Regions from separate parts of the Acetobacter pasteurianus genome, predicted to be linked through region 2. Evidence: riboswitches for the same ligand, from Rfam matches in the RefSeq annotation. Region 2 holds a riboswitch; each other region holds the start of a gene.
The links. A riboswitch is a leader RNA that binds a small molecule or an ion and turns the genes downstream of it on or off. The one in region 2 is predicted to bind cobalamin.
Positions count from the first base shown of each region.

Region 1: linked by a shared signal. The riboswitch ahead of FCN51_RS19835 (carbohydrate porin) and the one ahead of FCN51_RS21030 (DUF2147 domain-containing protein) in region 2 are both predicted to bind cobalamin.
Region 3: linked by a shared signal. The riboswitch ahead of FCN51_RS17175 (TonB-dependent receptor plug domain-containing protein) and the one ahead of FCN51_RS21030 (DUF2147 domain-containing protein) in region 2 are both predicted to bind cobalamin.

Region 1 covers NZ_CP039846.2:1,360,029-1,362,292, reverse strand. Annotated here, with positions in the region: gene FCN51_RS19835 (carbohydrate porin) at 1-941, opposite strand, end outside; cobalamin riboswitch at 1,061-1,281, opposite strand; gene FCN51_RS19830 (LysR substrate-binding domain-containing protein) at 1,399-2,264, shown strand, end outside.
Region 2 covers NZ_CP039846.2:1,620,186-1,622,449, reverse strand. Annotated here, with positions in the region: gene FCN51_RS21035 (carbohydrate porin) at 1-528, shown strand, start outside; cobalamin riboswitch at 606-844, shown strand; gene FCN51_RS21030 (DUF2147 domain-containing protein) at 887-1,351, shown strand; gene FCN51_RS21025 (sorbitol dehydrogenase family protein) at 1,464-2,138, shown strand; gene FCN51_RS21020 (GMC family oxidoreductase) at 2,160-2,264, shown strand, end outside.
Region 3 covers NZ_CP039846.2:797,666-799,929, reverse strand. Annotated here, with positions in the region: gene FCN51_RS17180 (Na+/H+ antiporter) at 1-930, shown strand, start outside; cobalamin riboswitch at 983-1,215, shown strand; gene FCN51_RS17175 (TonB-dependent receptor plug domain-containing protein) at 1,351-2,264, shown strand, end outside.

The DNA of each region.
Region 1 (2,264 bases), 260 kb from region 2:
TTGAAGTTGGCGCCATCTTCATCATGAGTATTCTGATTGGTGGGATCTGCACTGTTGCCGCCGTTCTGGATGCCAAAGGAGTTGTTGCGATTGCCCGGCGGGTTGTCATCCGCTGCGGCAAACATGAAGGTGAACTTGTCTGAGGGACGATACCGGATGCGAATGGCCGGAGAAGACAGCGGCCAGGATGGCCCACCGGCATACAGGTTGACCGATGGCGCCATGGGCCAGCCGAAGTTGGAGTTCAGATACAAAGCCCCGTAATCACTGATCAGGAACTCGGTATCCAGATCCTGCTGCCCGATCTTGACGTCCAGCTTGCCGTCCAAAAAGGACTGCTGATACCACAGCTCAAACAGGCGTGTGGAACGATCGGCCTCGAACCCGCTGACAGGGTTGAAGTTGGCCAGATGATCCTGCGAGATGGAGCGCCCGCGCAACTGCAGGGCGCTGACATTGAATGTGCCGCCCTTCAGGCCGATCAGCTTTTCCAGATCGACCGTCAGGGTGGGCATGGTCACACCATCATAGGCGGGGCCGGTGCCCGACCCGCTGGCGCCATCAGCCCCCGAGGCCGTGCCCCCTGTGGCATTGCCCCACAGTTCATCCACTTCCTGAATGTCAAAGCTGATGCCGTGTCTGGCCATCCAATCCCGCGCGCCCCACATGTTGCCCAGCAGGTGGTCACTCATGTCTGGCGTGTCATCGCCTTTTTTCTCGGAAGCCGCTGCCTCTGCCGCACGCTGGGAATCCCGCACCGTGGCCGGGTCAATCTGTTCAATCAACGGCCCTGAATTGCCTAAACGACGACGGTCCTGCTCAACCTGCGTCTCTTCACCATGCGCTAGGATGGGCAAGTTGCCCAACACCCCTCCGGCCAGAAGCAAACAATGCAGAGAATACGGAAATCTCTTCCAAATTCTGTTTGTAGGGAAAGGCATTGTTACACTTCACCGCGCAGCATGAAGGTAAAACAACCAAAGGGATTACGAGAAAAACCTGCCAAAAGTGGCGGAGTAAACATAGTACATTATCCACCTCCGGCTCCCTCGCCCGGCGGTTAAACAAGACAACAACGGCAGGTCTCCTGACTTGCGGGTCATGGCACGTTACTCAGCCTTCCCGATGTTGCCACCAGTGGCTGCCGCTTTATACGGCCAAGGAGTAATACGCTCTCCGCCTACAGTTGCGAGGGCAGTTGCCGACTGGGTTCCTGGTACTGGAGCCTCCGGCATTCCCTTTCAAACCCGCTTGCGCGGGACCGTTGTAAGGTGGCGTAACCCTTACCTTATTTTGGCCTTATATTTCAATCTTTGGCTGAATATACGTGCATCACTCTTGCCAGAACTCTCATTTTAACCCACCTGTTTCTCCAGACTTTTCCCTGACTGGCGACTTATGGACCAACGATACCGCATTCCACCTCTAGCCATGCTCAATGCCTTTACGGCATTTGCACGCACGGGCGGTATCAGACGGGCAGCAGCAGAGTTGCGCGTAGATCACGCCGCCATCAGCCGCCACATTCGGGATCTGGAAAATATTCTAGGCACCCCTTTGCGAGATAAGGAAACGGGAACCCTTACACTTGCAGGGCATACCTATTATTCCCGCATCACCCCATTATTGGAAGAACTGGCGACAGCTACAGCAGATATTCGCAACCATACGCCGCCCCTTACCATTACCTGTGCGCATGGATTTGCTTATCATTGGCTGCTGCCGCGGCTTTCCACTTTTCGGCGTGCACACCCTCAACTGGAAATCATGCTGCGCCCGGTAGATGCCAATACGGCGTTTCATGTTACTGGCGTGGAAACAGATAATCATGCCCATATCGGCTATGTACGGGATGATGCTCCGTTAGCCGAGCCACGCAATACGCGCAGCATGATTATTGCACGGCCGGATGTGTTTCCGGTAGCGGCCCCCATCTGCCTGACAGAACTGGGCGGCCAACCCCGCACAACGGCAGATTTGCTGCGCGCGCCCTTGTTGCAGGAAGAAGATGAAGCCGAATGGAAACTTTGGTTTCATGCACAAAATGTTGCCTGCACAAAACTGCCAGCCGCAACGCGCCTGTGGCAGGCCCATATTACATTGGCTGCTGCGCGCGCTGGAGAAGGCATCGCCCTGGGCAATATTTTCCTGCTGGGAAATGATCTTGAAACAGGCCATCTGGTGCGCGTGCAGCCTACGCAAACCCCTTTGCGAGAAGTGGCCTTGGGGGCTTATCTGCTGCGGGCTTCCACCGCCACATGGGA
Region 2 (2,264 bases):
CACGATACGTCACCTTACCCTGACATGGTTGGCACCATTCCCGCCGCTTTTGCGGGATCGGTGCATCCACATAAACTCAAACCGCGTGATACATTTTATATAGAGGCAGATCAGATGGTATATCGCAGCCATGGCGAACACCAAATGGCTGGTGGATATGTATTGGCCGGGTTCATTCATAACACGCCAAGTAACTCTACATTCTCAAACGAATTTTATGCTGGAGCTTCCCTTCTGGGCATTATCCCTCACCGGCCATTGGATCGTCTGGGCGTAATGTATTCCTATTACCAGCTCAGCCCCCGTTTGGCCTACGGGCAACGCATGCAGGAAGCCGCTGGCGTTCCGCTTGGCCCTTATATCAATGGACCACAAACGCATTCCGCGATTCTGGAAGCGTATTACGGCATTCCCGTCACACCGGGCCTGGTTGTGACACCGGAGTTTGAATATATGATGCGCCCCGGAGAAACCTCGGTTATTCCCAATGCGATTCTGGCAGGGCTTAAAGTTATTGCTGCCCTGTAAGGCAAAGCGAGGCGCAAAAACATCTCACCTGCACTGCTTTTCCCATACTGGCACCAAGCCCTCTTATTGCTAGAATACACGCTTGAACAGATGGATGGTGCTGCGCAAGCAGCTTGAAAGGGAATGCCGTGCACGGGTTTCTGCCTCATATTGAAGCAGAAACTTATAGTCGGCAGCTGCTCCCGCAACTGTAAGGGGAGGTTGGACCTGCTGCCGGTTGCGGCTAGCCACTGGCCAGTAAAGCGGCTGGGAAGGCAAAAGGTCTGATAACACCATATTCCCAAGCCAGGAGACCTGCCTCCATCAGGCACATCACACCGGGCGGGATGAACCGATAGCGGCAGGACAAGGCAGTAAAATGTACAAACATGCCTTTAGCTCATTTATAACAGCACTGCTTTTTGCATGGGGCAGCATACCTTCTCATGCTTATGCACAAAGCGCCTCTACACCAACTATAACAGGACAATGGATTACAGAAGACGGCAAAGGCGTGTTCGATATCCATACATGTGGCGATAAGATGTGCGGGAATCTTGTCGGGTTAAACCTAACACAGGATGAAGAGGCTTCTGGCCGCAGAAAAACAGAATGTAACCTTCAAATGCTCAAAGGCTTCCACCCCATGGAAGGCCGGCATGACCATTGGAAAGGCCATATTTTTGACCCTCAAAGCAAAAATACTTACGATGCCATTATATGGGTGGCGGAAGACGGCTCCCTGAAACTGCATGGTTTTTTAGGTTTGGAACTCTTTGGCAGAACAGATACGTGGCAGCCGTTTCATGGCCATATAGGCAATAACTGCCGCATTAACTCTTGAGCATACCTGCCTCAACAGGCCATGAAATAGGTATTATGCCGTTATAACAGGTTGCAAGCTCAGGCCTTCTCTATAAAACCATTCAGAATTTGGAATTCAATATTTCTCCGCAATGTTTCATTCCAACAGAGCGGAGCCCGGCTTTGTAGGGAGAACCCGAAGAATGAGACAAACGCACAAGGGGCAGCCTGTAGCGGAATGGTGTGCATCCCCTAACGCCATGCGCCTGAACAAGCTTTTACGCATGTCCCGGCGAGATGTGCTTTTAGGCGGCATTGGTCTTTCTGTTGCAAGCACAACGGGGGCAGCCCTTGCTGCGGATACCTCTCCTGCCACCCCAAACAATGAAGACCTGTCCGGTTTTATGCAGGTATCCCAGCGCCTGACAGATAGAGATACGCTGAACCCCCAGATTGGTGCTGCTCTGTATGCCAACATCGTGCATGCCAATGCAGATCGGCAAGATAAACTCAATGCCCTGCATGCCCTGCTGGAGCGGGAAAAATTTACAACAGCATCAGCTTTTGCTCATGCTGCGGAAAAATCTGATCCAAAGCTTAAAGATGTCATCCACGAAATTCTAACCGGCTGGTACCGGGGCATTGCGGATGGCCAGGTGGTTGTTTACCGCTCTGCCCTGATGTTCGACATCACCAAGGATGCCGTTTACCCCAAAACCTACGCAACGGGCGGCCCATTCTACTGGACAAGTAAGCCACCAGAAGTTGCACGCCCCAAAGGGCACCCTGCACTTTCTGCTTCCGCCCTTGTTATCGAACCGACCTGATCTTACCGGATACCCCGCCTTATGCCCTCCGAAGAAAATCTTTCAGCCGACGTTGTGATCGTAGGATCAGGCGTTGCAGGTAGTTCTATTGCTAATGAACTGGCGCGTGCCGGTATTTCCGTCATT
Region 3 (2,264 bases), 820 kb from region 2:
ACTTTTACCCGCCTGCAGGCCACAACAGTCTGGAACATTGTCAGCTACGTTTTTAACGCGCTTATCTTTTTGTTTCTGGGCATGCAGTTGCCAGAACTTCTGCAACATGGCGTGGCGCTGGGCCATAAATACGATGTGGCCTTGTGGCAGGTTGGCCTGTTTGTGGTGCAGATATACGCCATCATGCTGGCCATGCGCTTTGCAGGTGTATGGACATCCGTTTTTGGCCGTTGGGTGGTGGCGCGCATTGGCAGCCTGCCGTTTGAACCCACAGGTTTTGCAGGCAGCATGTTGCTGACATTCGCTGGCGTGCGCGGGGCCGTTACGCTGGCGGCTGTGCTTTCCCTGCCAGAAGGCACAGATGGCACGGATGCCTTTCCCATGCGCGATGCCGTGGTGGTGGCCGCTACAGGCGTAATTGTTCTCTCCCTGTTGGCAGCCAGCGTGTTCATCCCGCTGTGCCTGCGCTTTTTGCCGCAGGAAACGGTGGACAAGAACGCGCAGGAAGAAAACATGGCCCGCCAGAAGCTGATACGCGCAGCCCTTGCGGTGCTGACAAAAGCGCGGGCGCAACCGCCAGTCCCCACCCCCAAAGGCACAGCACTTGCCAAGCCGGAGGGGCAAAATGCCGCAGATGAAGCCCTGCGGCAGGAGGTGATAGACCGCCTGTACCAGCTTTATCACAGCCGTTTGGAAGAAGAGGACGAAACGCCGCGCATCACGCCGCTAGACCGCAGCCGCGCGCTACGCCATGCGCGTATGGAACTGGCGCTGCGCCTGCAACTGCTACGGGCCGAACGGCAGGCCATGCGGGATATGACATCACGCAGCGAGATCAATGACCAGACAGAATGGAAGCTCCAGCAGGAACTGGATTATGAGGAGCAGGTTATTCGCTCCCAGTCCCAGCGCCTCCCGCGTGAAGCCTAAAGCCAGCCGCCGCGCTGGGGTGTGCTTTTGTTGACAAGCCACCCCCAGCCTGTAAACCACACCGCATGATGGTTTCCCCCCTAGGGGAATGAAAAGGGAACCGGGTGCCCGCGCCATTGCCTGCAATGGTTTTGCGATATTCCCGGGCTGTCCCCGCAACTGTAAGCGGCATGGATGTGCACACACAGCGCCAAGCGCTGGCCCACTGGAACAAACCTTTCCGGGAAGGGGTGCCACAACCGAAAAACCGCAAGCCAGGAGACCTGCCATCAGCACACAGTTGCAGACGGGGCATGTCAGCCGGGGTGTGCTGGCAGGCTGGGCAAGCGGTCAGCCAATGGGGTGGTTTGTGCCCTGTGGTGGAAAAAGCCGGGCCAAGTCTCGTGGCAACGCTGTTAAACCGCGAGATTGCCTTAACCCATGCGCCTAAAAACTCTTTTGCTTACTGGCTCTTCCCTGTTGCTGGTAGAAACCACTGCCGCTATGGCCGCAGATGTTGCAAACCCCACCACATCAACGGGTAAAAACACTGTTGCTGCCAAAGTGGCTTCCACCGCTCCGGCGCAAAATGCGCCTGTTTCTACCGGGGCGGAGGGCACGCAGGCTGTGCAGGCCCGCAGCACACAGGCTTACCCGGATTACGTTACGGTAAGTGCAGCACGCCACCCCATGCGGGCGGATGAAATTGGCACGGCCATGACGATTGTGACCGAACAGCAGATCCTCACCCAGCAGCGCCGTACGCTTACAGATATTCTGGCCCGCCAACCGGGGTTGAATGTGGTGCGCTCTGGCGGCTTTGGCGGCACCACCTCCATTTTCATGCGCGGCAACAATGCCAACGAGGTGAAAGTGCGGCTGGATGGCATGGATATTAACGATGGCAGTTCCACCTCTGGTGCGTTTGATGCTGCTCAGTTTGTAACCGATGGCATGGGCCGCATAGAAATTCTGCGCGGGCCACAAAGCGGCCTGTACGGGGCAGATGCCATGGCCGGGGTTATTGATATTACCACAGCACAGGGGCAGGGCAGGTTTACGCCTTTTGTGCGGGTGGAAGGTGGATCTTACGGCACGTTTAACCAAGTTATGGGCGCGCGCGGCAGTAAGGGAAAGTTCCATTACAATGTTGAGCTTTCCCATTACCGGCAGGATGGTTTTCATGAAATCCCACGCTATATCGGCCGCTATTTTGGCGCAGACAAGGAACAGCGCCACCGGGGGGACAGAAACGATAACCGCTCCGCTAACATTCGCCTTGGCTATGATGTCACCCATAATTTTGATCTGGGGCTCACGGCTCGGCTGATTCAGAGCAACCTGCACACCTACAG